2 regions of the Streptomyces sp. NPDC006450 genome follow, and region 2 is predicted to be linked to the other one. Evidence: riboswitches for the same ligand, from Rfam matches in the RefSeq annotation. Region 2 holds a riboswitch; the other holds the start of a gene.
The links. A riboswitch is a leader RNA that binds a small molecule or an ion and turns the genes downstream of it on or off. The one in region 2 is predicted to bind glycine.
Positions count from the first base shown of each region.

Region 1: it holds a riboswitch for glycine, as region 2 does, so the genes downstream of both, gcvP (aminomethyl-transferring glycine dehydrogenase) here and gcvT (glycine cleavage system aminomethyltransferase GcvT) in region 2, are expected to answer to the same signal.

Region 1 is NZ_JBEXPT010000098.1:5,437-21,307, reverse strand. It holds gene ABZY57_RS24650 (SRPBCC family protein) at 1-180, shown strand, start outside; gene ABZY57_RS24645 (PadR family transcriptional regulator) at 296-916, opposite strand; gene ABZY57_RS24640 (PhzF family phenazine biosynthesis isomerase) at 1,125-1,943, shown strand; gene ABZY57_RS24635 (CPBP family intramembrane glutamic endopeptidase) at 2,011-2,754, opposite strand; gene ABZY57_RS24630 (glutamate-cysteine ligase family protein) at 2,940-4,475, opposite strand; gene ABZY57_RS24625 (hypothetical protein) at 4,989-5,609, shown strand; gene ABZY57_RS24620 (DUF5999 family protein) at 5,879-6,085, shown strand; gene gcvP (aminomethyl-transferring glycine dehydrogenase) at 6,170-9,055, opposite strand; glycine riboswitch at 9,254-9,352, opposite strand; gene ABZY57_RS24610 (PRC-barrel domain-containing protein) at 9,472-9,837, shown strand; gene ABZY57_RS24605 (DNA polymerase IV) at 10,477-12,222, opposite strand; gene ABZY57_RS24600 (MerR family transcriptional regulator) at 12,400-13,056, opposite strand; gene ABZY57_RS24595 (bifunctional nuclease family protein) at 13,237-13,710, opposite strand; gene ABZY57_RS24590 (MerR family transcriptional regulator) at 13,819-14,592, opposite strand; gene ABZY57_RS24585 (FHA domain-containing protein) at 14,612-15,151, opposite strand; gene ABZY57_RS24580 (DUF881 domain-containing protein) at 15,635-15,871, opposite strand, start outside.
Region 2 is NZ_JBEXPT010000084.1:3,148-19,018, reverse strand. It holds gene glyA (serine hydroxymethyltransferase) at 1-823, opposite strand, end outside; gene gcvH (glycine cleavage system protein GcvH) at 838-1,218, opposite strand; gene gcvT (glycine cleavage system aminomethyltransferase GcvT) at 1,312-2,427, opposite strand; glycine riboswitch at 2,612-2,715, opposite strand; gene ABZY57_RS22795 (AAA family ATPase) at 2,885-3,574, shown strand; gene ABZY57_RS22790 (enhanced serine sensitivity protein SseB) at 3,705-4,415, shown strand; gene ABZY57_RS22785 (enhanced serine sensitivity protein SseB C-terminal domain-containing protein) at 4,483-5,223, shown strand; gene ABZY57_RS22780 (ABC transporter permease) at 5,651-6,646, shown strand; gene ABZY57_RS22775 (ABC transporter substrate-binding protein) at 6,764-8,527, shown strand; gene ABZY57_RS22770 (ABC transporter permease) at 8,654-9,652, shown strand; gene ABZY57_RS22765 (ABC transporter ATP-binding protein) at 9,649-10,770, shown strand; gene ABZY57_RS22760 (dipeptide ABC transporter ATP-binding protein) at 10,776-11,879, shown strand; gene ABZY57_RS22755 (trimeric intracellular cation channel family protein) at 11,989-12,645, shown strand; gene ABZY57_RS22750 (thioesterase family protein) at 12,715-13,584, shown strand; gene ABZY57_RS22745 (cysteine desulfurase family protein) at 13,679-14,842, shown strand; gene ABZY57_RS22740 (peptidoglycan recognition family protein) at 14,839-15,543, opposite strand; gene mnmA (tRNA 2-thiouridine(34) synthase MnmA) at 15,614-15,871, shown strand, end outside.

The sequences.
Region 1 (15,871 bases), on a different contig from region 2:
CCGATGGGCGTGGCCGTCCTGACCCGCTACACCCTGATCCCGGACGGCGGGGCCACCACCGTCCGCATCGACGGCGAGTTCACCGGCGCCGCGGTCTCCCTCATGGCGGGCAAGCTCAAGGACTCCGCCACCGCCGCCCTGAACGAGTCGCTCCGCAAGCTCTCCGGCCTGGTCGCCTGAGCACCGCTTCCGGTCGAGCAGGTCCGTACGCCCGCACGCAGACATACGACGGCGCGCCCCTCGAGAAGCCTCGCGGGGCGCGCCGTCGCGTGCGGGAGGTCCCGCCGACGGGCACTCAGTGCTCGTCGGCCAGGATCAGGTAGAGCTTCTTGCGGGTGTCGTTGATGACGGCGAGGGCCTTCTCCCGCTGCGCGGGAGTGCCGGTCTTGAAGACCTGGCCGAAGGCTTCCATCAGGCCGAAACCGGCCGTGCGGACCTCGTTCATCGCCTCGAAGTCGAAGCCCCGGCCGACCTCCGCCCAGGGGGCGTCCGGGCCGGACTCGGCCTCGGTACGGCCGGCGTCGGTGAGGGTGAACAGCTTCTTGCCGCCCTCGCTCTCGCTGGTGATGAGGCCCTCGTCCTCGAGGAGCTGCAGGGTCGGGTAGACCGACCCCGGGCTGGGCTTCCACGCCCCGCCGCTGCGCTCGCCGATCTCCTGGATCATCTCGTAGCCGTGCATCGGCCGGTCGGTGAGCAGCGCCAGGATGGAGGCGCGAACGTCACCCCGCCGGGCCCGGCCGCGCGGTCCGCCGCGGCCGCCGCGCCCGCCGAAGGGCCCACCGCCGAAGGGCGGCCCGAACGGCCCGAAGGCGGCGCGCCGCCCCTGGAACTCCTCCCGACGGTCCGGCCCGCAGTGGCCGTGACCCCGTCCGTGCTCATGTCCGTGGCCGTGCCCGTGCTGTCCGTGTGAACGCATGACTGCGCTCCTTTCGTCATTCGGTGTCTCGTTGTCGCTGTTGCGACGCTTCCACTATCACTGACCCATCGCGATGCGTCAACGATATATCGGAAACTTCCTCAACGAACACCCCGCCGAGTGACGGGGCCGCTCCCTCACCCGACCAGTCCAGTCATCCCGGATTGGCCTTTGCGGCAGGCTCCGCCGCGTCCCTACGGTCGGGGACATGCGCATCCGAATCGTCGACGCCTTCACCGACCGCCCCTTCGGCGGCAACCCCGCCGGGGTCCTGCTCCTCGAAGACGGGTTCCCCCGGGACGCCTGGCTCCAGCAGGTCGCCGCCGAGGTCAACCTCTCCGAGACCGCCTTCGCCCATCCGCTCCCGCCCGGCGGCGAGGCGGACTGGGCGCTGCGCTGGTTCACCCCGGCCGCGGAGGTCGACATGTGCGGCCACGCGACCCTGGCCACCGCCCACGTCCTGGCCACCAGCGGCCTGGCCACGGGGACGGTCCGCTTCTCGGCGCGCTGCGGAATCCTGAAGGTCACCGCCTCCGAGGACGGGACCCTGGTCATGGACTTCCCGACCTCCTCCCTGACCGAGGTCGAGCCGGACGCCGCCGTGGAGCGCGCGCTGGGCGCCACGGCCGCGTCGGTCCACGACACCTCCGAGCACATCGGGGACCTCGTGGTGGAGCTGGCCGACGAGCGGACCGTACGGGAGCTCACGCCGGACCTCGCCGCCCTGCGCGGCTACGCCCGGCGCGGGGTCATCGTGACCGCGGCGGCCGAGGACCCCTCCCGCGGCTACGACTTCGTCTCGCGCGGCTTCTTCCCCGCGTTCGGCATCGACGAGGACCCGGTCACCGGCAGCGCCCACACCGCGCTGGCCCCCTTCTGGGCGCAGCGGCTGGGCCGCACGGAGCTGGTCGGCCTTCAGGGCGGAGCCCGCACCGGCCTCGTCCGTGTCCGGCTGCTGGGCGACCGCACGCTGCTGATCGGGCGCGCGGTCACGGTCGTCGACGGCGAGCTGCTCAGCGCACCGTAGGCGGCCGGGCGCGCACCTACGGGAGCACACCGGTGCGCCTACGGACTGGGCCTACGGGGTTGAGGGCCTACGGGGTGGGGAGCCAGTCCACCTTGCCCGCCAGCAGGGCGTACCCGCCGAAGGCCACGATGTCGAGCAGCGCGTGCGCGACGACCAGCGGCCCCACGCGGCCCCAGCGCCGGTAGGCGAGGACGAAGACCGCGCCCATCACCATGTTGCCGATGAATCCGCCGATGCCCTGGTAGAGGTGGTACGAGCCGCGCAGCACGGAGCTGGCCGCCAGCGCGGCCAGCGGCGACCAGCCGAGCTGGTCGAGCCGGCGCAGCAGGTAGGCCAGCACGATGACTTCCTCCACCACGGAGTTCTGCACCGCGGAGAGGATCAGTACGGGGAACTTCCACCACACGTCGGGCAGCGCCTCCGGCACCACCGTGAGGTTGAAGCCGGTCGCCCGCGCCCCCAGGTAGAAGGCGAGCCCCGCGCTGCCGATGCCGGCGGCGACGACCGCTCCCCGGCCCAGGTCCCACCAGGGCCGGGTGCGGTCGAAGCCCAGCACCTTCAGCCCGGGCGCGCCCTCACGGGTCAGCAGGTGCGCGACGAGCAGGACCGGGACGAGGGCGGTCGCAATGCCGAAGAGCTGCCAGGCCAGGTCCAGCCAGGGCCGCCCGGGGGCGTACGAGCCGTTGAGCGTGGCGGCCTGGTCCTTGAGCCCGCCCGGCTTGGTCAGCGAGCCGATGAAGCTGATGAGCGCGGAGACGCTGCTCGCGCCCAGGGACAGCGCGAGCACGAGCAGCGTCTCGGAGCGCAGCATCCTGCGTTCCTTCGAACCCTCGCCGAGTTCGAGCTCCCCGACCACCGGTTCCGGCTCCGTCCGCACGCCCGTCTCCCGTCCCGCCACCGCTGCGACATCTCGCGGGGCGTCACGCCCCGATCACCCCATACTGCCTCCTCGACGGGGCAAGGGGATCACCGGGCGGGACCGGGCGGGACGGGGAATCAGTCCGCGGCCGCCGCTCCGGCCTCCGCGGCGCCACCCCCCAGGCCCACCGGCCAGGTGTGCACGGGTTCGCCCCGGTGACTCAGCTCGCTGTAGCGGCGCGTGGTCGCGGCCAGTGCCGCGTCCCGCTCCAGCCCGCCCGCGAGCGCCCGGTGGTACGTGTCCACCTGCCAGGTGGCTCCGTTCACCCGGCGCCGGCACCGCTCCTCGATGATGCCGAGGTAGTGGTCCCGGTCGGCGGGCTCGATGCCCCATGCGTCCAGTCCGGCGGCCGCCATCGGCAGCAGTTCCTCCAGCACCAGCCGTACCGCCGGCACGCTCGCCAGTCCCCCGCCCCGGCCCCGGCGCGGCCAGCGCAGCCGGGCGTCGATGCCGTAGCGGCAGGCCGCGTCGAAGTTCGCCTCCGCCTCCGCGAAGGGCAGCCGGCTCCACACCGGGCGCTGCTCGTCCGCGAGGGTCCGTACCAGCCCGTAGTAGAAGGCCGCGTTGGCGACGACGTCGGCCACCGTCGGGCCGGCGGGCAGCACCCTGTTCTCCACGCGCAGGTGCGGCACCCCGTCGGCGACCCCGTAGACGGGCCGGTTCCAGCGGTAGACGGTGCCGTTGTGCAGCACCAGCTCCTGCAGGCTCGGCACCCCGCCCTCGGCGAACACCCGCAGCGGCTCCTCCTCGTCGCAGATCGGCAGCAGGGCCGGGAAGTAGCGGACGTTCTCCGCGAAGAGCTCGTACGCCGAGTCCACCCACCGCTCGCCGAACCAGGTGCGCGGGCGCACCCCCTGCGCCTGGAGCTCAGGCGGCCGGGTGTCGGTGGCCTGTTGGAAGAGCGGCGGCCGCGACTCCCGCCACAGCTCCCGCCCGAACAGGAAGGGCGAGTTGGCGCCGACTGCTATCTGTACGGCCGCCACCGCCTGGGCCGCGTTCCACACGTCCGCGAACCGGGCCGGGGTCACCTGCAGGTGCAGTTGTACGGAGGTGCAGGCGGCCTCCGGCACGATCGACCCGGAGGTCCAGGTCAGCCGCTCGACCCCGTCGATGTCGAGCACGAAGTCCTCGCCCCGCATCATGAGGATCTGCTCGTTGAGCAGGGAGTAGCGGTCCACCGCCGAGAGGTTGGCGGTGACCAGGTCGGCGCGGGAGATCGTCGGCAGAATTCCGATCATGACCACCCCGGCGTCGACCTCCAGCGCCTGCCGGTGGGCATAGCCGAGACCCGCGCTCAGTTCCTCGGCGAGCTGGTCGAATACCCGCCCGCCGAGCCGGTGCGGGAGGACGTTCACCTCCAGGTTGAACATTCCCAGTTCGGTCTGGAAATCGTTGCTCGCAATACGTTCGAGCACCTGCGCATTCACCATTCTCGGCAACCCGTCGGCACCCGCGAGATTCAACTCGATCTCCAGCCCCATCATGTTCTTGGGACGATCGAACCTCTTCTCCTCCAGAAGTCGCTCCAGTACCTCCAGGCACTCGTGAAGCTTCCTCCGGTACCGTTGCCGATCGGACAGGTCGAATCCGCCCGCCACGACCTTCTCCCCCATCGGAGCGTCCCTCCTCGACTGGGCCTGGCCGGTGTGGAATGGATCCGCCACCCAGGCGCGCGTTACGGTCGATGATGCCCCGGCGGCGTGATCGATAACGCGGAGGGGGCGTGACTGGCGGGGAGCGCGCGCCGGTTTGGCCGACAGGTGCTTTGGCACATTCACCTGGCAAGGCCTCCTGTGCAAATACAGCGTAGACCTTGCCGGTTATCGATAACCGGCGCTTTTCAGCCGAGCCCCCATCCGGTAACCTCCGAGGTCAGCGCGGAAATTTTGCGCGCACCCGGCATGAATGCCACGTCAGCGGGACCGGTAAGCGCCTTGTCGGCAATAGGCGGGACCGCTAGCCGAAACACCGCGTGAACACATGTCGGATAAACTCCGCATGCGAGGCAGAGAGTTGGCGCGCGGCCATTGCCCCTCAGCCCTCCTCTGACCCCAGAATGCGACAGCGTCGTCCGCACCCCGCACAAGCCCCGTTCCACAGGTCTCCCAAGCGAGAGGCGACCCACCATGCCGCTGCACGTCCCTCCGGCTCCCGCGCCCGCACTGCGCAGTGTCCTCGCCGCCCTCGGCTCCCCCACCGCCGTCCACGAGGCGCACACCCCGGCCCTGCGCGCCCTCCAGGGACCGATGACCGCCGAACTGCCGCTGCCCGTCCACGTCCTGGACCGGCTGCACGTCTCCGGCCTCACCGCCGACGGAAGGCCGCCGCGTACCCGCCTGACCGGCTGGCGGTTCCTGATCCGCAGCGGCGACCGCTACGTCGCGGCGGCCGACACCCGGCTGACCCCCGACGGGTGGGCCTTCTCCCACTTCTTCGAGGGCCCCTACGTCGCCGCCACCGAACGTGCGCTGCGCCAGGCCGAATCGCTCGGGAAGAACTACCAGCCGCGGCTGCTGTCCGTACCGGAGCTGTACATGCTGACCCTGTGGCTGCACGGGTCGGTGGGAGCCGACGCCTCCGCCGGACTGCCGGCCGCCGCCGACCTCCTGGTCCCGCTGGCGCCCGCCCCGCCCGGCATCGCCGCCTACCGGCCGCACCCCGTGTCCGAACTGCTGCCCGTACTGACCCATCGGCTCACGCCGACGGCTCCCCCGGTCCCGCCTTCCATGGCCGCGCCGGCCGCCTGATCCGGCCCCTGGCCGGATGTGCCCATTCGGCCTAGCCCACTCGGGCCCCCATCGAACCATCCGAAATGACAGGGGAGTTGAGCTGAACCGCCCGCACGGGTGATGCGTCATCAATCTATGAGGACAGCTGCTGGGAAATCCCTCCGGACACTAGGTCGTGGGGGAACACTGGGGACTCTGACCGAGCCAAGTCGTTGATACGGGGGGCGGCCATGAACAACGCATCGAGCCGCAGCACACAGACCACACCGCAGCGAAAGAACGCATCCATGTGCCAGCACAAGCCAGCATGCCCGTCCGCCGACTCCGCCGACCGGGAGGCCGCGCACCCCGTGGCCGTTCACCCGGAACAGGGCTGGAGCCTGCTGTGCAACGGCGTCCTGCTCTTCGAGGACACCGGTGAGCTGCTGCCGGACGGCCAGATCATCGCCCCGCACCGCCCGCTCGCGGCGACGCGGGTGATGAAGGCGGCCTAGCCGACGACGCGAACGAAAGGGGCCGGTCCAGGAGAGAACTCCCGGACCGGCCCCTTCGTCACGTCACCGCGTCATGTGACTGCGTCAGTTGTCGTACTCGTCCAGCGGCGGGCAGGAACACACCAGGTTCCGGTCACCGAAGGCACCGTCGATGCGGCGCACCGGCGGCCAGTACTTCTCCGCGGCCGACACCCCGCCCGGGAAGACGGCCTCGTCGCGGGTGTAGGGGTGGTTCCACTCGCCGCCCAGCGCCGCCGCCGTGTGCGGGGAGTTGGCCAGCGGGTTGTCGTCCACCGGCCACTCGCCGCCCGCGACCCGCTCGATCTCGGCGCGGATGGCGATCATCGCGTCGCAGAAGCGGTCGATCTCGGCGAGGTCCTCGGACTCCGTCGGCTCGATCATGAGCGTGCCCGCGACCGGGAAGGACATGGTCGGCGCGTGGAACCCGTAGTCGATCAGGCGCTTGGCGATGTCGTCGATGCTGACGCCCGTCGCCTTCGACAGCGGGCGCATGTCGATGATGCACTCGTGCGCGACCAGGTTGCCGGGGCCGGTGTAGAGCACCGGGTAGTGCGGCTCCAGGCGCTTGGCGATGTAGTTGGCGCCGAGCACGGCCACCTGGGTGGCGCGCTTGAGGCCCTCGCCGCCCATCAGGCGCACGTACGACCAGGAGATCGGCAGGATGCCCGCCGAGCCCCACGGAGCGGCCGAGATCGGGCCGACGCCCGTCTCCGGACCGGCGGTCGGCTGGAGCGGGTGGTTGGGCAGGTACGGGGCCAGGTGGGCCCGGACACCGACCGGGCCGACGCCCGGGCCGCCGCCGCCGTGCGGGATGCAGAAGGTCTTGTGCAGGTTCAGGTGCGAGACGTCGCCGCCGAAGTGACCCGGCTTGGCCAGGCCCACCAGGGCGTTGAGGTTGGCGCCGTCCACGTAGACCTGGCCGCCGGCGTCGTGCACCTGGGCGCAGATGTCGGCGACGTGCTCCTCGAACACACCGTGCGTGGAGGGGTACGTGATCATCAGCACGGCGAGCTCGTCGCGGTACTGCTCGATCTTGGCGCGCAGGTCGTCCGCGTCCACCTCGCCGTCGTCGGCGGTCTTGACGACGACGACCTTCATGCCGGCCATCACGGCGCTCGCGGCGTTGGTGCCGTGCGCGGAGGACGGGATGAGGCAGACGGTGCGCTGCTCGTTGCCGTTCGCCCGGTGGTAGGCACGGACGGCCAGCAGGCCGGCGAGCTCACCCTGGGAGCCGGCGTTCGGCTGAATGGAGACCTTGTCGTAGCCGGTGACCTCGCAGAGACGTTCCTCCAGCTCGGTGATGAGCGTGAGGTACCCCTCGGCCTGCTCGACCGGGGCGAACGGGTGCAGCTGGCCGAACTCGGGCCAGGTGACCGACTCCATCTCGGTGGTCGCGTTGAGCTTCATGGTGCAGGAGCCCAGCGGGATCATGCCGCGGTCCAGCGCGTAGTCCTTGTCGGAGAGCTTGCGCAGGTAGCGCAGCATCGCCGTCTCGGACCGGTGCTGGTGGAAGACCGGGTGGGTCAGGTACGCGTCCTCGCGCAGCAGCCCCTCGGGAAGCGCGTCGGCCGTGGCGGCGTCGAGCGCCTCCACGTCGGCGGTGACCCCGAAGGCCGCCCACACGGCGTCGATGTCGGCGCGCAGCGTGGTCTCGTCACAGGAGGCGGAGACCAGGTCGGCGTCGACCTGGTAGAGGTTGACCCCGCCCTCGCGGGCCGCGGCCACGACCTCGGCGGCCCGGCCGGGGACCCGCGCGGTGATCGTGTCGAAGTAGGCGCCGTGCACGATCTCGACCCCGCCGGCCGTCAGGCCGGCGGCGAGCAGGGCGGCGTAGCGGTGGGTGCGGCGGGCGATCGTCCGCAGCCCGTCCGGGCCGTGGTAGACGGCGTACATGCCGGCCATGACGGCGAGGAGCACCTGCGCGGTGCAGATGTTGCTGGTGGCCTTCTCGCGGCGGATGTGCTGCTCACGGGTCTGCAGCGCCAGGCGGTAGGCCTTGTTTCCGTCCGCGTCCACGGAGACGCCGACGAGGCGGCCGGGCAGCGACCGGGCGTGCTTGTCCTGGACGGCCATGTAGCCGGCGTGCGGTCCGCCGAAGCCCATCGGGACGCCGAAGCGCTGGGTGGTGCCGACCGCGATGTCCGCGCCCAGCTCACCCGGCGAGGTCAGCAGGGTCAGGGCGAGCAGGTCGGCGGAGACGGCGACGATGGCACCGAGGGCGTGCGCCTGCTCGATGACCGGCTTGATCTCCCGCACGGCGCCGGAAGCACCCGGGTACTGCAGGAGCACACCGTAGACGCCGCGCTCGGCGATCTCGGCCGGAATCCCGTCGGACAGGTCCGCGACCACGACCTCGATGCCGATCGGCTCCGCACGGGTCTCGATCACCGCGATGGTCTGCGGCAGCGCGTCGGCGTCGACGAGGAAGACATTGCCCTTGGCCTTGCCCACGCGGCGGGCCAGGGTCATGGCCTCGGCGGCCGCCGTGCCCTCGTCGAGCAGGGAGGCGCCGGAGGTCGGCAGGCCGGTCAGCTCGGCGACGACCGTCTGGAAGTTCAGCAGGGCTTCGAGGCGGCCCTGGGAGATCTCCGGCTGGTACGGCGTGTACGCCGTGTACCAGGACGGGTTCTCCATGACGTTGCGCAGGATCACCGGCGGCGTGAAGGTGCCGTAGTAGCCCAGGCCGATCATGGAGGTGAGGACCTGGTTGCGGTCGGCGAGCTGACGCAGCTCGGCGAGCACCTCGGCCTCGGTCCGCGCCTCGGGCAGGGTCAGCGCGTCAGTGGTCTTGATCACATCCGGCACCGCGGCTGCGGTGAGCTCGTCGAGGGAGCCGTAGCCCACCTGAGCGAGCATCTTCGCCTGCGCCTCGGCATCCGGGCCGATGTGGCGCTGCTCGAAGGGGATGCCTCGCTCCAGCTGGGAGAGCGAAATGCGGTTGGCGGTCATGTACGGAGGCCTCCTGGTCGTACGACCTGCGAGGGGCACCACGGCGCGGGCACCCGGACGGCCTCCCCCTCTGTCATCACAACCTGAGAGCTTCACCGGGCCGCGCGGGGGTCGCCCACGAGATCCGGCTTTCACCGTCGGTGAGGAGAGGGACCGGCACTGCGCGCCCGGTACCCGCACCTGCTTTCCAGAGTGGCCTCACCACGTGCGGTACGTATGCCTGAGAGATTCCGGGGAGGATTTGCTCCTTCGGCGCCTCCGTCTCACTCACTCGGAGGACTCTCCCGCACAGGGTCAACAGCCGTCACCCAGCCTACCAGCGAGGATCTGGAAGCCTCCCTCGAGTGGCCCCCTCTCCGGAAATGCACTTTTGTAGTCATTACGGAGGAGTTGCGCCCAGATGGAGGGACCGGCCCGTGCAGACCGACATCGATCCCCGCAGCCTGATCGGCCGCAAGGCGTTTGACCGCAATGGCACCAAGATCGGCACCGTCGACGAGGTCTACCTCGACGATGCCACGGGCGTCCCGGAATGGGCCGCCGTACGCACCGGACTCTTCAGCCGGGACGCCTTCGTCCCGCTGGAGCCCAGCGAGATGGTGGGCGACACCCTGCGCGTGCCCTTCGAGCGCTCCCTCATCAAGGACGCCCCCGACTTCGGCGTCGGCCGCCACCTCTCCCCCGAACAGGAGCTGCAGCTCTACCACCACTACGGCCTGGACCTGGCCCTCCCGTCCGACTTCCAGCACGACTTCGGCCACACAACCCCCGACACCCCCTGACGCCCCCGCCCCCGCTGCCCACCGGCCCACCGCGGCAGCGGGCACCATCCGCGAGCACCCGGCTACGGACACCCGCCGACAGACGTTTCCGTTTCGCGGCGCGCGAGCATGGCGCTGGTCACCCAGCGTCCTCAGCCCAGGCACCGGTCGGGCTGAGCGCACCGTCGAAGCCCAGCTTTCGGCCGCGGCAGCGATAGGCGCGAGGTAGCGGACCGATGGCGGGCCGTGGGCCGTGGACGTCCAGCACGTCGCAGCAGGCCGCGGGCCACGGGCCCAGAGGACCGCCCCTGCGCACCCGGCAACGGAAACGGCCGACGGGCGCGAGCTGCGCGCGTTGAGGCCAGCGGGCGAGCTGCGGGCGCCCGATACCGGCAGCAGGCAAGCGGGTGCAGCACCACAGTGCAGGCAGCGATGACCCAGCAGCGTGCATGCGGCATCCAGTGGCGCCAGGCGGGCCGTGGCGACACTCGGCGGCAGGCACGGGCTACCAGGCAGCGAACTGTTGCCCGGCCCCCACGCCCCCACGCCCCCACGCCCCCACGCCCCCGGCAATGAACGGTTCCCGTCCCCGAACGGTGCCGCGGGCGATCCCGGGCACTGGCACCCGGCACGCCGAAAAAATGACCTTCCCCCCCGGACTCACTCCGGAGCCGTCGAGCCCCCGACCCCCACGGCCCGGTCCCCGACCAGCGGCATCGGATCGGAGGGCTCCAGATCCGGGTCGTCCACCAGGAACGTCCGCACCCGGCCCGGCTCGGATCCGGGCTGCTCGAACCGTACGGTCACCCGCCCGACCCCGCTGCCCTGCACCCACCCGGGCCCGTACACCGCATGCCGCACATCGCTCCCGGCCGCCCACCGCCGCTCAACCACACCTTCGACACCCCCGGCATCCCCTGGCCCGTGCCCGGCGGCCTCACCCTGCCCCTGCCCCTGCTGGGCGATCTGATCCTGCCCAGCAACTTCACGCTGCCCCGCCCCAGCCCCCTGGCCCTGCACCAAGCCCTGCTGAGCGCCCGGGCCCTGCCCGCCGCTCTCCCCCGGCCCCGACCCCACGGCCTCACCAGCCGCCTGCTCCTGGCTCTGCCCGACGCGCTCACCCGACCCCGACCCGGCGACGGCCACAGCCCCACCCTGACCTGGGCCGCCACGCTCCCCCGGCCACGGCCCGGTATCCGCGCCCCGGGCCGCCTGTGCCCCGTCAGCGGCGGCAGGCATCCGCCCCGCACGCACCCCTGCGGCCGCGCCCGCGCCCGCCCCCGGGGCGACGGCAACCCCCTCGTCCCCGGCGCCGCCGCCCCGCGCGGCCATCGCATCGGCGAAGGCGAAGAGGTCCTCCTGCGTGTAGTCCGCCAGCCCCGTCACGCCCACCCCCAGCAGCCGCACCCCGCCCGTGGTGTCCACGGACTCCAGCAGCCGCGCCGCGGCCTCCCGCACCACCGCGGGGTCGTCCGTAGGTCCCCGCAGGGTCTCCGAGCGCGTCAGCGTGGAGAAGTCGTACCGCCGGACCTTGAGCACGATGGTCCGTCCCGAGTGCCCCGACCCGCGCAGCCGCTCCACGCACCGGTCCGCGAGCCGCTGCACCTCGTTCCGGATCCGCACCCGGTCGTGCAGGTCCACGTCGAAGGTGTCCTCCACGGACACGGATTTCGCATCGCGCTCGGCGACCACCGGCCGCTCGTCCACACCCAGAGCCATCCGGTACAGCCCGACCCCGTGCGAGCGCCCCACCATCCGGATCAGTTCGTCCTCACCGGCCGCCGCCAGCTCCCCCACCGTGGTGATCCCGGCCCGCCGCAGGTGCTCCCCGGTGGCCGGCCCCACCCCGGGCAGGGTCCGTACCGACATCGGCGCGAGGTGTGCCCGCTCCGTCCCGACGTCGATCAGCAGCAGCCCGGCCGGCTTGGCCTCCTCGGAGGCGACCTTGGCCAGCATCTTGGACCCCGCGAGCCCCACCGACCCGCTCAGCCCGGTCGCGGCGGCGATGTCGGCCCTCAGCCGCTCGCCCACGGCCCGCGCGGCCTCCGCGTCGAAGGCGACGCCGCCCGCCTCCAGGTCCACGAAGGCCTCGTCCAGGCTGAGCGGCTCGACGAGCGGGGACAGTTCCCGCAGCAGCCCCATGACCGTGTCGCTGACCTCGCGGTACAGGCTGAAGCGCGGAATCAGGCACGCGCCGTTCGGGCAGAGCCGCCGCGCCTGGGCCATCGGCATGGCCGAATGCACCCCGTACCGCCTGGCCTCGTAGGAGGCGGTGGCGACGACCCCGCGCGGCCCGAGCCCGCCGACGATGACGGCCTTGCCGCGCAGGCTCGGCTTCGACGCCTGCTCCACGGAGGCGTAGAAGGCGTCCATGTCCAGGTGCAGGATGGTCGGCGCGGCTCTCACAGCTCCGATGCTGCCCTACACCACTGACAATCGGCCCGAACCCCGGCGCAGGCGGCCCGAACCCAAAGCAGGCGAGGCGGGCGGCTCGCCTGCGGCAACCGCACTCCGGGCGGGGCGAGCAGGCCCCGCCGGGAACCGGACGGACCACCCGGCCCGTCCCCGGCCCCGCCCGCCGCCTCAGACGGCCCGGTTCCTCCGGGCGGCCAGCTCATCGGCGGGGTTGTGCCCGACCACCGTCTCGCCCGTGTCCACGCGCTCCCCGTGCAGCTGCGACAGCGCGTTCTCGACATCGCGCCAGACCACGCCCACGGCGATGCCGAAGACCCCCTGGCCGCCCTGGAGCAGGCTGACGACCTGATCGGGCGAGGTGCACTCGTACACGGTGGCGCCGTCGCTCATCAGCGTCATCCGCTCCAGGTCGGAGAAACCCCGGTCCCGCAGGTGCTGCACGGCGGTGCGGATGTTCTGCAGCGCCACCCCGGTGTCCAGGAAGCGCTTCACGATCTTGAGGACGACCACGTCCCGGAAGCTGTACAGGCGCTGCGTCCCCGACCCGTAGGCGGGACGCACCGTGGGCTCCACCAGCCCGGTCCGCGCCCAGTAGTCGAGCTGCCGGTACGTGATGCCGGCCGCGGCACACGCCGTCGGCCCTCGGTATCCGACCTGCTCGGGGGCGGACTCGCCGCCCTGGGGCCCCACCGGCCCCACCGAACCGACCGGCGCGGTCTCCGGCTGACGGCGCGCGGAGTTCACCGCACCACCGTGCAGCGGGTACGGCCCACCGTCACTCCGTGCGGGGATGCCCCCGGTCATACCGTCGCCCGTGACTCTCACGCCGACCCTCCGTCCTTGACCTGCCATCTCGAAGGTAGGCAGTCACCAGGGGTGCGTCAACGATCGCCACACTCGGCACGCCGAGTGATAATCACCCTGAGAGTGGTTTCCCGTACCCCATTGCGGGGAAAGGCTACTCGAATGGGCTGAAATATCCGGGAGGACGGCGCGACCCGCGCCTCACTGCGGGCCGGTACCGAAGTCCTCTGGCGAGATCTGGTCGAGGAACTCGCGGAACTTCTCCACCTCGTCCTCCTGCTCGTCCGGGATCGCGATTCCGGCGTCGTCGAGCACGCCGTCGCTGCCGTAGATCGGCGTCCCGGTCCGCAGGGCGAGCGCTATGGCGTCGGAGGGCCGCGCGCTCACCTCGACTCCGCTGGCGAAGACGAGCTCCGCATAGAAAACGCCCTCCCGCAGATCCGTGATCCGGACTTCGGTGAGCTCCTCGCCGATCGCTTCCAGCACGTCCTTGAAAAGGTCGTGTGTCAGAGGCCGGGCAGGGGCCATGCCCTGCTGCGCGAAGGCAATGGCGGTCGCCTCCCCTGGTCCGATCCAGATGGGGAGGTACCGGTCGCCTCCCACTTCACGCAGGAGCACGATCGGTTGGTTCGAGGGCATTTCCACCCGGACACCCACAACGTCGAGCTCGTTCACACAGCAACCCTAGGACCTGCCCGGCATGTTTGGGTAGTCGGGCTCCCCCAAGCCGGCCCCCAAGCCCCTCAGAAGTCGCCCGAAGTCGGCCCTAAAACCCCCGTGGCATCAGTGCAGCCGCACGCCGAGAGCAGTTTGTACGAGGGCCTCGTGCAGCCGTACGGAAAGCCCCGCGAGTTCCTTCATGGTGGCCTCCGCATGGGCCCTGGTCTGCGGATTGCGGTGCCGGCGCAGCGGCGAGACGACCTGCTCCACCAGACCGGCCTCCCGGTCGGCGGCGGCCTTCATCGCGCGCAGGTGGCGCGGCTCCAGACCGAATCGGCCGAGATCGGCCACCAGACGGGCCACGGTGACGGCCTCGGCGTCGAATCCGCCGCCGGGCGCCTCCGCGATGAGCCCGTAGGACTCCCACTCCACGAGCTGGACCTCGTCCACCTCCGCGGCGGCGAGCAGCTCGGCCCGGCCCACCCGGGCCGCGGTCGGCCGCTCCCGGCCCACCTCGCCGTAGAGGGCGACGGGGCTCGCGGGATCGACGGACTCCCCGTGCGCGGTGGGCGCCGGGATACGGATCTGCTCGCCCCGTGCGAGCGCGTCGAGCTGCTCGCGGATGACTTTCAACGGAAGGTAGTGGTCGCGCTGGAGCCGCAGGACGTGGGCGAGGCGCTCCACGTCGTCGGTGCTGAACTTGCGATATCCGGAAGGTGTGCGCCGGGGCTCGACGAGCCCTTCCGCCTCCAGGAAACGGATCTTCGAGATCGTGACTTCGGGGAACTCGTCACGCAGCATCGTGAGCACCGTGCCGATGCTCACCAGCCGCACGCCCGAGGAGGCGGCGGTGGCGGTGCCGCTCTTGGCGGCACCGCCTGCCGGGATACGCAGCATGGGACCTTCCCTTGAAGGGTCAGTGCCCCCGCAGGCTCGCGTAGAAGACCAGCCGGTACTTGCCGATCTGCACCTCGTCGCCGTTGTGCAGGGCGACGGAGTCGATCGGTTCACGGTTCACGTACGTGCCGTTGAGGCTGCCGACGTCGGAGACGGTGAAACCGTCGTGACTCCTGCGGAACTCGACATGGCGCCGGGAGACGGTGACGTCGTCCAGGAAGATGTCGCTCTGCGGGTGCCGGCCGGCCGTCGTCAGCTCACCGTCCAGGAGGAACCGGCTGCCGGAGTTCGGGCCGCGCCGCACGATCAGCAGGGCGGAACCCGGGGGCAGCGCTTCCACCGCGGCCTGGGCCTCGGGGGACAGCGAGGACGACACGTGCGTCTGTCCCGACACCTCGGCCTCGTAGGCCTCCAGGCCCGAGATCGAGATGGTGGACGTGGTCTCCGAGGCACGCTCCGGCGTCAGACCCGCCCGCAGCGGCGCCCCGCAGTTGGAGCAGAACCGGCTCGCCGCATCGCTGCGGTGCCCGCACCTGCTGCAAATCTGCTCGGCCGACATGGACGGCTCCTCGCGCCGCGGCTGCCCCGCGGAGGCATTGGTGGCATACGGGTCGGGGGCAAACCCTCCACCCGTACTTGAGGTTGATGGTTCACCGAAACCTATGCGTCCGGTACCGGCAGGGTCAACAGTCGACGCGCCGTGCGCGCCCGAAATGTCACCCGCCCCGGCGACCTCGTCGCGGAAGAGCGGCCGGTCGCCCTGCCCTTCCACGTCGCCATGCCCCGCGCGGTGCCTGGCCGCACCACTGTCCTCGCGGTTCTTCTTGCCGAACAACTTCTCAAACAACTTCACGGGCGATTCCCCTTGACCGAAACAGACCCGCCCGTGGGGCAGGACGAACTCCGAATGCAACACCTGCCGACCCGGACATACTTACAACGTCCGTAACCATCAGACAGTTTCCACCACGCACCGCGACTTCGGTGCGTCGACCCCCCGCAGGCATGCGCCCGCATGAGCCGGTCTCGCGCACCTCCCGCGTCACGACGATGACGACCGAGCGTAGTCAGGCTGCTTCGCAGCCCGCAAGGCATCCACAACGATCTTCGCCGGACGTGTGACGCTGACGACCGCCTGCTCCTTCTCCAGCGACTGGACGACGCCACCGGGAATGTTGAGCGCCGGCTCCAGGTCCTGCGGCTTGCCGATCACCTTGAACTCATAGGGTTGTGTGACCTTCCTACCGTCGATCGCGACCCCGTCCTCCTCGTCCGAGAA
Region 2 (15,871 bases):
CCAGGAAGGAGACGGCCTTCGCCGCGATCACGTGCTCCAGCGGGCCGCCCTGCTGACCCGGGAAGACCGCGGAGTTGATCTTCTTGGCCAGCTCCTGCGTCGACAGGATGACACCGCCGCGCGGACCGCCGAGGGTCTTGTGCGTGGTGGTGGTCACGACGTGGGCGTGCGGCACCGGGTTCGGGTGCAGACCCGCGGCGACCAGGCCGGCGAAGTGCGCCATGTCGACCATCAGGTACGCGCCGACCTCGTCCGCGATGCGGCGGAAGGCGGCGAAGTCGAGCTGGCGCGGGTAGGCGGACCAGCCCGCGACGATCAGCTGCGGCTTGGACTCCTTGGCGAGGCGCTCGACCTCGGCCATGTCGACCTCGCCGGTCTCGTCGACGTGGTAGGGGACCACGTTGTAGAGCTTGCCGGAGAAGTTGATCTTCATGCCGTGGGTCAGGTGACCGCCGTGGGCCAGGTTCAGGCCCATGATGGTGTCGCCCGGCTTCAGCAGCGCGAACATCGCGGCGGCGTTGGCCTGGGCGCCCGAGTGGGGCTGCACGTTCGCGGCCTCGGCGCCGAAGAGCGCCTTGATGCGGTCGATCGCGATCTGCTCGACCACGTCGACGTGCTCGCAGCCGCCGTAGTAGCGGCGGCCGGGGTAGCCCTCGGCGTACTTGTTGGTCAGGACCGAGCCCTGGGCCTCCATGACGGCGACCGGAGCGAAGTTCTCCGACGCGATCATTTCCAGGGTGGACTGCTGGCGCACGAGTTCGGCGTCGACGGCGGCGGCGACGTCCGGGTCGAGCTCGTGGAGGGGAGTGTTCAGTACAGACATCAGGGTTCCCTGGGTCAGTTGCCGGAGGTGAGCTTGTCGTACTCGTCGGAGGAGAGCAGGTCGTCCTGCTCCACCGTGACGCGCACCTTGAAGAGCCAGCCACCCTCGAACGGGGCCGAGTTCACCAGGGCCGGGTCGTCGATGACGTCCTGGTTGGACTCGACGACCTCGCCGGTGACGGGGGAGTACAGGTCGCTGACCGACTTGGTCGACTCCAGCTCGCCGCAGGTCTCGCCCGCGGTCACCGTGTCACCCACCTCGGGAAGCTGGGCGTAGACGACGTCACCGAGCGCGTTGGCCGCGAACTCCGTGATGCCGACCGTCGAGACGCCGTCCTCGGCGACCGACAGCCACTCGTGCTCCTTGCTGTAACGCAGCTGCTGGGGGTTGCTCATGACCTGATTCTCCTGGATGCGGGGGAGTGGATACGAACGGTGGTCCTGCAGAGGTCCTGCAGACGGCGCGGGGCGCCGAGGTGCGGTACGGGGCTACTTCTGCCGCTTGTAGAACGGCAGGGCCACGACCTCGTACGCCTCATGCGTACCGCGAATGTCCACGCCGACGCCGGAGGTGCCGGGCGCGGCGTGTGCCGCGTCGACATAGGCCATCGCGATCGGCTTGCCCAGCGTCGGGGACGGGGCGCCCGAGGTGACCTCGCCGACGACCTGGCCGTCGAAGGTCACGGAGAAGCCGGCGCGCGGAACGCGGCGGCCCTCGGCGATCAGGCCGACCAGCTTGCGCGGCGGGTTGGTCGCGGCGCGCTCGGCGGCGGCCTCCAGGGCGGCGCGGCCGACGAAGTCGCCCTCCTTCTCGAACTTCACGACCCGGCCCAGCCCCGCGTCGAACGGGGTGAGCGAGGTGGTCAGCTCGTGCCCGTACAGCGGCATGCCCGCTTCCAGGCGCAGGGTGTCGCGGCAGGACAGGCCGGCCGGGACCAGGCCGACGCCCTCGCCCGCCTTGGTCAGCGCCTGCCACAGCTCCACGGCGTGCTCGGGGGCGACGAACAGCTCGAAGCCGTCCTCGCCCGTGTAGCCGGTACGCGCGATCAGCGCGGGCACCCCGGCGACCGTGCCGGGCAGGCCGGCGTAGTACTTCAGCCCGTCCAGGTCGGCGTCGGTGAGGGAGGCGAGGATGCCGGGGGACTCCGGACCCTGCACCGCGATCAGCGCGTACGCGTCGCGGTCGTCGCGGACCTCGGCGTCGAAGCCGGCGGCGCGCTCGGTGATCGCGTCCAGGACGACCTGGGCGTTGGAGGCGTTCGCGACGACCATGAACTCGGTCTCGCCGAGGCGGTAGACGATCAGGTCGTCGAGGATTCCGCCGTCTTCCTGGCAGATGTGCGTGTAGCGGGCGCGGCCGACGCCGACGGTGGAGATGTTGCCGACCAGGGCGTAGTCCAGGACCTTGACGGCCTCGGGGCCGGTCAGCGTGATCTCGCCCATGTGGGACAGGTCGAACAGGCCGGCCTTGGTGCGGACGGCGTTGTGCTCGTCGCGCTCGCTGCCGTACCGCAGGGGCATGTCCCAGCCCGCGAAATCGGTCATGGTCGCACCGAGCGAACGGTGCAGCGCATCGAGGGCGGTCAGGCGGGGGGCAGTGCTCATGGGTGTGGCTCCCGGGTCCCAGGGCATGACATGACGAGGAGGAGTTCCTCCCCATCTGTCATCGGAACCTGAGAGGTTCGCCGAGAGTTCCCCGCTTCCAGGGGAAGGCCATCGACTTGCACCTTGGGTGGAGCCGTCGCCTCAGCCCTCACGGGCGGTGGCGCGGCTCGCTTTTCAGATCTGCCTCATCCACGCGGTACGGGGCCTGAGAGATTCAAGGGAGGTACTTGCTCCTTCGGCGCCCGGGCACCGCCTTGCGGCGTGCCGGGACTCTCCCGCGCGGATTCAAGCGGCCGGTATGCAGTTAGGTGTCCAGATGGCGCACATCATTGCACGGCGTGCGGCCGAATGGGGGAGGGGGTCCGCAAGCGGAGCGGAACCGGCGCTGCCGGATTACCGTCTCTTTACACTCAGGGGGAACGGGTCCAGGTGACCCGTATCGGGGGAGGCGAGCACTGTGCGGAGATTCGGAGTACTGGCGACGACGACGGGCACCGGCACCGTCGAGGGTGCGGTGTCCGGGGTGCCGACGCAGCGCGGCGTCGTACGGGATCCCGCGGCGGGCGGTGCGGCGGGCGAGCCCGGAGTCGTACGGGACCTGCGCGGAGCCCAGGGCCCGCGACGGCTCCGCTTCGCCGCCGGGGACGTCGTGGTGGTCTCCGGACTGCCCGGCGGCGGCAAGACCACCCTGATCAAGCGGGCCGCGGAGGGCGGCGGCATCGACTCCCAGGACGCCCGCGAGCGCTGGGAGCGCCGGATGCCGGCCGCCCTGCCCTACGCGGTGTACCGGCCGGCCGTCCGGATCGCGCACTACTGGGGCCTGTGGCGGGTGCTCCGCTCCGGGGCCCCGGCCGTCGTCCACGACTGCGGTACGCAGAGCTGGGTACGGGCGCTGCTGGCCTCCGCGGCCCGGCGGCGCGGCCGCGCGCTGCACCTGGTGCTGCTGGACACCACCCCGGAGGAGGCCCGGGCCGGGCAGGCGGCACGGGGCCGGGGCGTGTCGGCGTACGCCTTCGCCCGGCACCGGGGCGCGGTGGCCCGGCTGCTGCGCGAGGCCGAGGCGGGCCGCCCGCCGGCCGGCTGCGCGTCGGTGACCCTCCTGGACCGCCCGGCGGCGTCCCGGCTGACGTCCATCGGCTTCCGCTAGCGGCGGTGAGCCGGCGGCGGCGCGCGGGCGGCGGAGCGACGGCGGCGGCGCGCGGGCGGCCCCCGGTGGAGGTGTCCCGGGCGCCCGTTAATCTCGGGGCGAGACCAAGGGCAAGCGAGCGGAGACGTACATGTGGCCGGGTAACGAGCTGGAGCAGGTGCTCGGGGCGGCGCTCGGACAGGCGGACGCCGGGGGGCGGATCCTGGAGGTGCTCGGGCGGAGCCACCTGTGGATCCCGCTGCCCGGCGGGGTGAACAGCCTGAGCCTGCCCACCATGGAGATCGACGGAGCCGCCTACGTGCCCGTCTACAGCTCCGAGGAGCAGTTCCGCGCCTGCGCCGGACCCACCATGGACTTCGCCGTCGCCCCCGCCGTGGACTTCGCCCGGGGCATGCCCCCGCAGCTCGGCCTCGCGGTCAACCCCGAGGGCTCCGTCGGCGTGCCCCTGCCCCCGCCCGCCGTCGCGGAACTCTGCCGCACCGGCCGCAGCCCGCTCGACGGCCCGGCCACCGGTGGCCGGGTCCGGCTCTTCGAGCCCGACTGGCAGGAGGACCCGGTCGAGTTCCTGACCGCCGCCGCGGAGGAGTTCCGGGCCACCGGAGTCGTCGCGTCCGCGCACCGCTGCCTCGCGAGCGTCGAGGGCGGCTCGCCGGAGCTCTACATCGGTGTCCATCTGGTGGGATGGGAGCCCGGGATGCGAAACGCCCCGATGGACGCGCTGGGCCGCGCCCTGACCCGCGTACCACCGCCCTGGCCGGTGCAGTTGATCCTGCTCGACGCCGCGGAAGACCCGGTCGTGGACTTCATCACCACGCGCGTACGCCCCTTCTACCTGCCGTAGTGACGCTTAAGCTGGTGGCCGACACGCGTGGACGACGGGCGGACGAACAGACGAAGAGGGGTACCGGGTGAGTGCGTCAGGCACGGCCGCGGTCGGGCAGGTCGAGCACATGCTGCGCCAGGTGACTCCCGGGCGCTACGAGAGCTACGAGTCCCTCCTGCACGCCCTGGCCGAGGGACGGCTGTGGATGCTCCTCTGGCAGGGGCAGCCCGGCTCACCGGAGGCCCAGTACGGCGGCATGGAGGTCGAGGGCCTCGGGTACGCGCCCTGCGTGACCTCCCCGCAGGAGCTGGCCACCAGCGGCTGGAACCGCGGGTACGAGGTGGTCACCGGCCGGGACATCGCCCGCGCCCTCTACCCCGACCGCTGGGGGCTGTGGCTCAATCCGCACGCCCAGGGCGGCGGCGTCGGCATTCCCTGGGCCGACCTGCGCCGGATCGCCACCGGGCTGGACCGGATGCCGGCCGGCCCGCTGCGGCTGTCCGAGCCCGCCATCGAGCTGCCGCAGTTCTACGGGCTGCTCACGCAGCACGCACACCGCACGCCCGCCGTGCGCTCGCTGCGGCGCGCCTGGGTGCAGCCCGCGCTGGGGTCCCCGTACCTCGCCGTCGGGCTCGACCTGTACGACACCTCCGCGCACGCGCTGGAATCCGTACGGGAGATGATGCGCCAGTCGGTCGGGACGGTCCCCGAGGGGGTGCCCGTCTGCACGGTCGCGCTCGCGGACGAGCACGATCCGGTGGCGATGTGGCTGCGCGCGCAGACCCGTCCCTTCTACGACCGCGAGGGACAGGCGCCCGCCTACTGAGACGTCCCGCTCGTTGAGACATAGGACCCAAGGCCGCACGGAACAGTCGTTCCGCGCGGCCTTTGCGTTGTCCTGATTTCGACGCTGATGTACGCCCAATAGGCATGCCCGTGGGCTGAGTTGGGCGCCATGTCCGATTCCATACCGAACAGGATGTCTTGCTCCGCTGAGATGACAGTGAAGTCCGGATAACGGGAACTCGACCCTCAGATCACGGTTGCGCATCCATTCACCTGCGGGTCTGGCGGCTGATCGAGCGCCCGATGAAGACTCCCCACCCAAGAGCGGGTCAGTCCTCCAAGAACTGTCCCGCCGCAGGAAATTCGCGCACCAGCACCTCGCACTCCGAGCGCCACTCCGCACCAACGCCGCCACAGCGGCGGGCATGGGCCGGCCCACCCGTCGGCCGAGAGGGGTCCCCACCACGATGACGGCACCACTGCACGACATGAGCGCGGAGACACCCGCACCCGTGTCCGTAGCCGACGTCCCCGCCAAGGCCATCGAAGGCCGTTCTCCCGGCCGCATCGCCTGGATGCGGCTCAAGCGCGACAAGGTCGCGCTGGCCGGCGGTTTCGTCGTGCTCCTGCTGATCCTCGTCGCACTCTTCGCGCCGCTGATCGTCAGCGCGTTCGGCCACCCCCCGGAGGAACTGCACGAAGACATGCTGGACCCGCTGCTGGGCCTGCCGGCAGGCGACTACGGCGGCATGAGCGGCGACTTCCTGCTGGGCGTCGAGCCGGTCAACGGCCGCGACGTGTTCAGCCGCATCGTCTACGGCGCCCGCATCTCGCTGCTGGTCGCCTTCCTGTCCGCCTTCGTGGCGGTCTCGCTGGGCACCTTCTTCGGCATCGTCGCCGGCTACTTCGGCGGCTGGGTCGACGCGGCCATCAGCCGGGTCATGGACCTGCTGCTCGCCTTCCCGCAGCTGCTCTTCATCATCGCGCTGGTCTCGGTCGTCCCGGCCAAGCTCTGGGGCTTCGAGGGATCGGGCCTGCGGATCGCCGTACTGGTCCTGGTGATCGGCTTCTTCGGCTGGCCCTACATCGGCCGCATCGTCCGCGGACAGACCCTGTCGCTGCGCGAGCGGGAGTACGTCGAGGCGGCGCGGAGCCTGGGCGCGGGCCGGATGTACATCCTGTTCCGCGAGCTGCTCCCGAACCTGGTCGCGCCGATCACCGTCTACGCGACGCTGATGATCCCCACCAACGTGCTGACCGAGGCCGCGCTCAGCTTCCTGGGCGTCGGCGTCAAGCCGCCCACGCCGTCCTGGGGCGAGACCCTCTCGACGGCCGTGCGGACCTATGAGGACGATCCGCTCTTCATGATCTTCCCCGGCATGGCGATCTTCATCACCGTGCTGGCCTTCAACCTCTTCGGCGACGGCGTCCGCGACGCCCTCGACCCGAAGGGCTCCCGTTAGCCGTCCCCGCAGGTCATCCCGCAGGGCACCCGTAGGTCAGAACCGCAGGGCACACCGGAACCCGGCTTCGAACCGGAATCACAACGGAGGGTTGCGAGCATCGTGACTACCCATCGCATGTCCAAGCGCAGGCTCGTCGCCGGCACGGCCGTCGTGCTCGCGACGATGCTGGCCGCGACCGCCTGTGGCGGCGACGACGGCAAGACGAAGGAAGACAAGCCGGCAGCGGCGGGCGGCTTCAACGCCGCCATCGGCAAGATCGCCAACGCTTCCACCAAGAAGGGCGGCGAGCTCAAGTTCGTCGGTACCCAGGAAGCCGACTCGTGGGACCCGCAGCGCGGTTACTACGGCTTCATGTGGGACTTCTCCCGCTACTACGCCCGCCAGCTCGTCAGCTTCAAGGCGGAGCCGGGCAGCAAGAGCACCGAGCTCGTCCCCGACCTGGCCACCGCCAACGCGGAGATCAGCGACGGCGGCAAGACCTACAAGTACACCCTCAAGGACAACGTGACCTGGGAGGACGGCACCCCCGTCACCGCCCAGGACATCAAGTACGGCATCGAGCGCACCTGGGCCCAGGACGTCATCTCCGGCGGCCCGGTCTACCTGATGCAGGTCCTCGACCCGAAGACCGAGTACCCGGGTCCGTACAAGGACACCGCCCCGGACAAGCTCGGCCTCAAGGCGATCGAGACGCCGGACGCGAAGACCATCATCTTCAAGCTCCCGCAGCCCAACGGTGACTTCGAGCAGATGCTGGCCATGCCGGCCGCCAGCCCGGTCAAGCAGGAGAAGGACACCGCGGCCAAGTACGGCCTCAAGCCCTTCTCCAACGGCCCGTACAAGATCGACTCGTACGAGCCCAACAAGAGCATGAAGCTCTCGCGCAACACGAACTGGAAGCCCGAGTCGGACACCATCCGCAAGGCGCTCCCGGACACCATCTCCGTCACGTTCATGGCGAACGCGGACGACATGGACAAGCGCCTGATGAACGGCGAGTTCGACCTGGACATCAACGCGACCGGCATCGGCCAGGCGGCCCGCGCCACCGCGCTGAAGGACCACAAGGACAACCTGGACAACGGCCAGACCGGCTTCATCCGGTACGCCGTGATGCCGCAGACCGTCGCGCCGTTCGACAACGTCGAGTGCCGCAAGGCCGTCATCTACGCGGCCGACAAGAAGTCCCTGCAGACCGCCCGCGGCGGCCCGCAGGCCGGTGGCGACATCGCCCCCAACATGCTGCCGCTGGGCATCAAGGGCGCTGACGGCAAGTACGACCCGTACGAGGTCCTGAAGAACGACGGCAAGCCGAACGTCGAGAAGGCCAAGGCCGCCCTGAAGGCCTGTGGCAAGGAGACCGGCTTCAAGACCACCATCGCGGTCCGCAACAACAAGCCGGTCGAGGTCGCCACGGCCGTCTCCCTGCAGAACGCCCTGAAGCAGGTCGGCATCGAGGCCGACGTCGACCAGTTCGACGGCGCCCAGACCTCCGGCATCATCGGTTCGCCGAAGGTGGTCAAGGAGAAGGGCTACGGCATCATCATCATGGGCTGGGGCGCCGACTTCCCGACCGGTCAGGGCTTCTCCCAGCCGCTGGTCGACGGCCGCTTCATCCTGCAGAGCGGTAACAACAACTTCTCCGAGCTCAACGACCCGGCGATCAACAAGCTGTTCGACGACGCCATCGCGGAGACCGACCCGAACAAGGCCGGCGAGATCTACAAGCAGATGAACCAGAAGGTCTCCGAGGCCGCGGTCTACCTGCCCTTCGTCTACGACAAGACGATCTCGTGGCGCAGCAGCCGCCTGACCAACGTCTACACGTCCGACGCGTACAACGGCCGGTACGACTACGCCTCGCTCGGCGTCCAGTAGACAAACCGTCCGATTCAGTTCCAGTGCCACACCCGCTAGGCACGAAGGGCAGGTGATGGCCGCGGCGGCGGCTCGGGGGCGCTCTCCAGAAGAGGGCGTCCCCGGGTCGCAGCCAGGCCGAGCGCAGTGCTTGCATATCTCATCCGGCGGATCTTCGCCGTCATCGTCATGCTGTTGGTCATCTCGCTGGTGACCTTCGGAATCTTCTTCCTCTTCCCGAAGATGATCGGGACGGACCCGGCCCTGTACTTCGTCGGCAAGCAGTCCGACCCCGCCGCCATCGAGGGCATCCGGCAGAAGATGGGTCTCGACGACCCGATCCTCGTCCAGTTCGGCAAGTTCGTCGTCGGGCTGGTGGCGGGTCGTACGTACGCCAACGGCAACGACGTCACGCAATGCGCCGCGCCCTGCTTCGGCTACTCCTTCAAGACCGAGCAGGAGGTGTGGCCGCTGCTGACCGACTGGCTGCCCGTCACCCTCTCGCTCGCCGCCGGTGCCGTCGTGCTCTGGGTGATCGGCGGTGTCGCCGCAGGCGTCATCTCCGCCCTCAAGCGCGGTACGGTGCTGGACCGTTCGGCGATGGGCCTCGCCCTCGCCGGCGTCTCCCTCCCGATCTACTTCACCGGCATGCTCGCCATCGCCTTCTTCTCCGACCAGCTCGGCTGGTTCGGACGGCCGGAGAAGACCTTCGCCGAGGACCCGGGCACCTGGTTCAACGGCATGGTCCTGCCGTGGATCTCGCTCGCCTTCCTCTACGCGGCGATGTACGCGCGGCTCACCCGCGCGACCATGCTGGAAGTGCTCAACGAGGACTACATCCGCACCGCGCGCGCCAAGGGGCTGACGGAACCCGTCGTCATCGGCAAGCACGCGATGCGCTCGACCATGACGCCGATCCTGACCGTCCTGGGTCTCGACCTGGGCGCACTGATGGGCGGCGCGGTCCTCACCGAGTACACCTTCTCGCTGCACGGCCTCGGCTACAGCGCCGTCCGCGCCATCAGCGAGCACGACCTGCCGGTCATTCTCGGCATCACCCTGATCTCCGCCTTCTTCGTCGTCGCGGCCAACCTCGTCGTCGACCTCTTGTACGCGGTGATCGACCCCCGAGTGAGGCTGTCATGACCGATTCGACGACGCCCGCCGTGACGGGCGCACTGAACGAGCCCGTCGCCCCCGGCGCGCCCGGCACCGCGTTCCTCGACGTACGCGACCTCAAGGTGCACTTCCCCACGGAAGACGGCCTGGTCAAGTCCGTGGACGGACTCTCCTTCACGCTGGAGAAGGGCAAGACCCTCGGTATCGTCGGCGAGTCCGGCTCCGGCAAATCGGTGACCTCGCTGGGCATCATGGGCCTGCACCGGGTCGGCCAGTACGGCCGCCAGCGGGCCCGGATCTCCGGGGAGATCTGGCTCGACGGCAAGGAACTGCTGTCCAGCCCCGAGGAAGAGGTCCGCAAGCTGCGCGGCCGGGAGATCGCGATGATCTTCCAGGACCCGCTGTCGGCGATGCACCCCTACTTCACCGTGGGCAAGCAGATCGCCGAGGCCTACCGGGTGCACAACAAGGCCGACAAGAAGACCGCCCGCAAGCGGGCCGTCGAGCTCCTGGACCGCGTGGGCATCCCCGAGCCGCACAAGCGGGTCGACAGCTACCCGCACGAGTTCTCCGGCGGCATGCGCCAGCGCGCGATGATCGCGATGGCGCTGGTCAACAACCCCGAACTGCTCATCGCGGACGAGCCGACCACCGCCCTCGACGTCACCGTCCAGGCGCAGATCCTCGACCTGATCCGGGACCTGCAGAAGGAGTTCGGCTCCGCGGTCATCATGATCACGCACGACCTCGGCGTGGTCGCCGAGATGGCCGACGACCTCCTCGTGATGTACGGCGGCCGGTGCGTGGAGCGGGGCAGCGCGGAGAAGGTGTTCTACGAACCCCGGCACCCGTACACCTGGGGCCTGCTCGGCTCCATGCCGCGCATCGACCGGGAGCAGACCGAGCGCCTCATTCCGGTCAAGGGCTCGCCGCCCAGCCTGATCAACATCCCGAGCGGCTGCGCCTTCAACCCCCGGTGCCCGTACGCCGACCTGCCCAAGGACGACGTCACGCGGACCGTACGGCCCGAGCTGTCCCTCGTCGACACCTCCGCGGAGGGCGCCGGCCGGCACTGGGCCGCCTGTCACCTCTCCCCGGAGCAGCGGGACCGGATCTGGACCGAAGAGATTGCGCCGAAGCTGTGACCGAAATGAACAAGACGGGCGAGTCCGCCCAGGCCGTGCTCCCCGCCCAGGCGGTGGACTCCCCGGAGCCGCTGCTCAGGGTGACCGGACTGGTCAAGCACTTCCCCATCTCCAAGGGGCTGCTGCGCCGCCAGGTCGGGGCCGTGAAGGCCGTCGACGGCATCGACTTCGACGTCCGCCGCGGTGAGACCCTCGGCATCGTCGGCGAGTCCGGCTGCGGCAAGTCGACCATGGGCCGGCTGATCACCCGGCTGCTCGAACCGACCGGCGGGAAGGTCGAGTTCGAGGGCAAGGACATCACGCACCTGAGCGTGTCCGGCATGCGCCCGATGCGCCGCGACGTGCAGATGATCTTCCAGGACCCCTACGGCTCGCTGAACCCCCGGCACACGGTGGGCACCATCGTCAGCGCCCCGTTCAAGCTCCAGGGAGTCCAGCCGGAGGGCGGCCTCAAGGCGGAGGTCCAGCGACTCCTCTCCCTGGTGGGCCTCAACCCGGAGCACTACAACCGCTACCCGCACGAGTTCTCCGGCGGCCAGCGCCAGCGCATCGGCATCGCCCGCGCACTGGCCCTGAAGCCGAAGCTCGTCGTGGCGGACGAGCCGGTCTCGGCCCTGGACGTCTCCATCCAGGCCCAGGTGGTCAACCTGCTGGACGACCTCCAGGAGGAGCTCGGCCTCACGTACGTGATCATCGCCCACGACCTGTCGGTCATCCGGCACGTCTCGGACCGGATCGCGGTCATGTACCTCGGCAAGATCGTCGAGCTCGCGGACAACAAGTCCCTGTACACGGCGCCCATGCACCCGTACACCACGGCCCTGATGTCGGCCGTTCCGGTGCCGGACCCGCGCCGGCGCGGAGCGCAGAGCGGCCGCATCCTGCTCAAGGGCGACGTCCCTTCGCCGATCTCGCCCCCCTCCGGATGCCGCTTCCACACCCGGTGCTGGAAGGCGACGCAGGTCTGCACCACGCAGGAGCCTCCGCTCGTCGCGCTGAAGACCGGCCATCAGGTGGCCTGCCACCACCCGGAGAACGCCCCGGACCAGGCCCCGGGCGACCCGGCTCTCCCGGGCGCGGCCGACGCCGTGACGGAGCCGACGGACTGACGGACGCCGGCGGGGCGGGAACAGCCCCGCCGGCACCTGTTCGCGGCGCTTCGAGGGCCGACCCCCACCCGGACCGGCCCGCCGAGAGGCGACCGGCAGAATGACCCCCGTGCTCCACGATCTCTTCCCGCCCGGAGTCCAGCACGGCTTGGACCTCGCGGGCATCTTCGTCTTCGCCACGGCCGGCGCCCTGCTCGCCGTACGCAAGAACTTCGACGTCTTCGGCATCGTCGTCCTCGCGCTCGTCACCGCTCTCGGCGGCGGCCTGTTCCGCGACATCGTCATCGGCGCCACGCCCGCCGCCGCCTTCAGCGATCTCGGGTTCTTCGTCACACCGCTGGTCGCCGCCGCGCTCGTCTTCTTCCTGCACCCCGAGGTCCAGCGCATCAACCGCGCCATCAACGTCTTCGACGCGGCCGGCCTCGGGCTGTTCTGCGTGACGGGCACCACCAAGGCGTACGAGTTCGGCCTGGGCCTCACCGCCTCCGCCGCGCTCGGCGTGGCGACCGCCGTGGGTGGTGGCGTGCTGCGCGACGTCCTCGTCAACGAGGTGCCCTCGCTGCTGCGCGACCGCGAGATGTACGCCGTGCCGGCCCTCGTCGGCGCCTCGATGGTGGCGCTCTTCATCAGCTTCGACAACCTGAACGCCGTCACGACGGGCCTGGCGATCGTCACCACCTTCGTCCTGCGGCTGCTGGCCATGCGCTACCACTTGCGGGCGCCCCTCGCCTGGAACCGCCGCTCGTCCGTGGCGGAGGAGCCGTAGGCGCGGGCGTAGCGGTCGCCACATCAAGGAAAGCTACCGCTTAGTAAGGTGCCGGTGTACGGTCGTTCCATGTCACACGCAGCTGCCAAGGCGTCCATCGGCGACAGCGAGTTCGACCGCGACACCAGCGTCACCGCCCGTGCGGGCGAGCCCGGGGTGTACGACGCGAACCTCTCCGCCGGGTGGACGATCATCACCGCCGTCAACGGCGGCTACCTCCTGGCCCTCGTCGGCCGCGCCCTCTCGTCGGCCCTGCCGCACCCGGACCCCTTCACGGTCTCCGCGCACTACCTGACCTCGTCGGTCCCCGGCCCCGCCGTGATCCGCACCGAGGTCGTGCGGGTCGGCCGCACCCTCTCCACCGGGCAGGCCTCCCTGTTCCAGTTCGACGAGAGCGGCGCCGAGATCGAGCGGATCCGCGTCCTGGCCTCCTACGGCGACCTCGCGGCGCTCCCGGACTCCGTCCACACCACGGCCCTGCCGCCCGTCATCCCCGCCTACGAGGACTGCCTCGGCCCCGAGGCCGGCCCGGCCCCGATCCCCGGCAGCTCGGCGATCGTGGACCGGCTCCGGCTGCGCCTGGACCCGGCGACCGCCGGCTGGGCCATCGGACAGCCCTCGGGCAAGGGCGAGATGCGCTCCTGGTTCGAGCTCGCCGACGGCCGGGACGCGGACCCCTTCTCCCTCCTCCTGGCGGTGGACGCGCTCCCGCCGACCTCCTTCGACCTCGGCCTGCTCGGCTGGACCCCCACCGTGGAACTCACCACCCACATCCGCCACCGGCCCGCGCCCGGTCCGCTCCGGGTGTCGATCACCACGCGGAACCTGGCGGGCGGCTTCCTGGAGGAGGACGCGGAGGTCTGGGACTCCGCGGACCGGCTGGTGGCCCAGTCCCGCCAGTTGGCGAGCGCTCCGCGCCTGGCGCCGAAGCCCTCCTGACGCACCGGGACGGAGCGCCCGCCGGCCCCGGCGGGCGCTTCCCGGGCCCCGGCGGGGGACCGCGGGTGTGGGGGACTCGTAGAATCGGGGGATCATGGCCTACCTCGACCACGCCGCCACCACCCCGATGCTGCCGGAGGCCGCTGCGGCGATGACCGCGCAGTTCGCCGTCACGGGCAACGCGTCCTCCCTGCACGCCGCCGGCCGCCGCGCCCGCCGCACCGTCGAGGAGGCCCGTGAGGCCCTCGCCGACGCACTCGGGGCCCGTCCGAGCGAGGTGGTCTTCACCGCCGGCGGCACGGAGGCCGACAACCTCGCCGTCAAGGGGCTCTACTGGGCCCGCCGCGACGCCGATCCCGCCCGGACCCGCGTCCTCGCCAGCCCCGTGGAGCACCACGCGGTCCTCGACGCCGTGCACTGGCTCGCCGAGCACGAAGGGGCGCAGGTCGAGTACCTGCCCGTGGACCGCTACGGCCGCGTGCACCCCGATGCCTTCCGCGAGGCGATCGAGCGGGGCCCCGAGGACATCGCCCTCGCCACCGTCATGTGGGCCAACAACGAGATCGGCACGGTCATGCCGATCGCCGAACTGGCCGCCGTGGCACGCGAGTCCGGCGTCCCGCTGCACTCCGACGCGGTCCAGGCCTTCGGCCAGCTCGACGTCCGCTTCGGCGACAGCGGACTCGCCGCCATGACCGTGAGCGGCCACAAGGTCGGCGGACCCTACGGGATCGGCGCGCTGCTGCTCGGCCGCGACCAGAGCCCCGTACCCGTCCTGCACGGCGGAGGCCAGGAGCGGCACGTCCGCTCCGGCACCCTCGACGTCCCCGCCATCGCCGCCTTCGCGGTGGCCGCCGTCCTCGCCGCCGAGCGCCGCGAACGGTTCGCCACCGAGATCGGCGCCCTGCGCGACGCACTCGTCGACGCCGTGCTCCGCGAGGTCCCCGACGCGGTCCTGGGCGGAGACCCGGACGGCCGGCTCCCCGCCAACGCCCACTTCAGCTTCCCCGGCTGCGAGGGGGACTCCCTGCTGCTCCTGCTCGACGCCCAGGGCATCGAGTGCTCCACCGGCTCCGCCTGCACGGCCGGCGTGGCGCAGCCCAGCCACGTGCTGCTGGCCACCGGCACCGACCCGCGCCTGGCCCGGGGCACCCTGCGCTTCTCCCTCGGCCACACCTCCACGAAGGCCGACGTGGACGCGGTCGCGGCGGCCATCGGACCGGCCGTGGCCCGTGCCCGCACGGCGGGGCTGAGCTAGGGCGTCCGGGCGGCTGCTCCCGCCTCGTCGACCATGCGGAGGTAGCGGCCCCAGTCCCAGTGGCGGCCGGGGTCCGTGTGGTCGGCTCCCGGCACCTCGGAGTGGCCGAGGAAGTGCTTGCGGTCGGCGGGTATCCCGTACCGCTTGCAGACGTCGGCGGCGAGCCGCGCCGAAGCCCCGTACATCGCGTCCGTGAAGTCCTTCGGCCGGTCCACGAACCCGACGTGTTCGATGCCGATGCTGCGCTCGTTCATGGAGCGGTTGCCCGAGTGGAAGGCGACGTCGAGCTCGCGCACCATCTGCTCGATGTGGCCGTCCTGGCCGACGATGTAGTGCGCCGACGCCCGGTGGAACGGATTCCTGAAGGCGTCCACCGAGGACTTGAAGCCGCCCTGGGTGACATGCACCACGATCCGGTCCACCCGGTAGTCCGCGGGCCGGTCCGCCAGCCGCCAGTTCGCCGGAGAGGCCGCCGTCCAGGACGCTCCCGCGTGGTCCAGCTCGCCGTCCTGCCGCGGCTTGGACACCCCCGGCACCAGCCACCAGGCCCGCCCGATCTCCTCGCGCCCGGCGACCGCCGCGGCCGTCAGCACCCCGAGCCCGCCGAACAGCACCGCCCTGCGGGTCCGCCCGGGCCGCTTGCGCCCCGCGCCCGTCCCGGCCCCGGCCCCCGTACCGCCCTTGCCGCTCTTGGTCCCCATCGTGATCCACCCCCTGTCACCGAGAACGCGCTGTGACCCCGCGCGGTTCCCCCGTACCCTGGACGGTGCTATGACTGAGAACCTGCCGAGCGTCCCCCGCCCCCTCCGCGTCCTGGCCGCCATGTCCGGCGGTGTGGACTCCGCCGTCGCCGCGGCCCGCGCCGTCGAAGCCGGGCACGACGTGACCGGCGTCCACCTCGCCCTCTCCGCGAACCCGCAGTCCTTCCGGACCGGAGCCCGCGGCTGCTGCACGATCGAGGACTCCCGCGACGCCCGCCGCGCCGCCGACGTCATCGGCATCCCCTTCTACGTCTGGGACCTCGCCGAG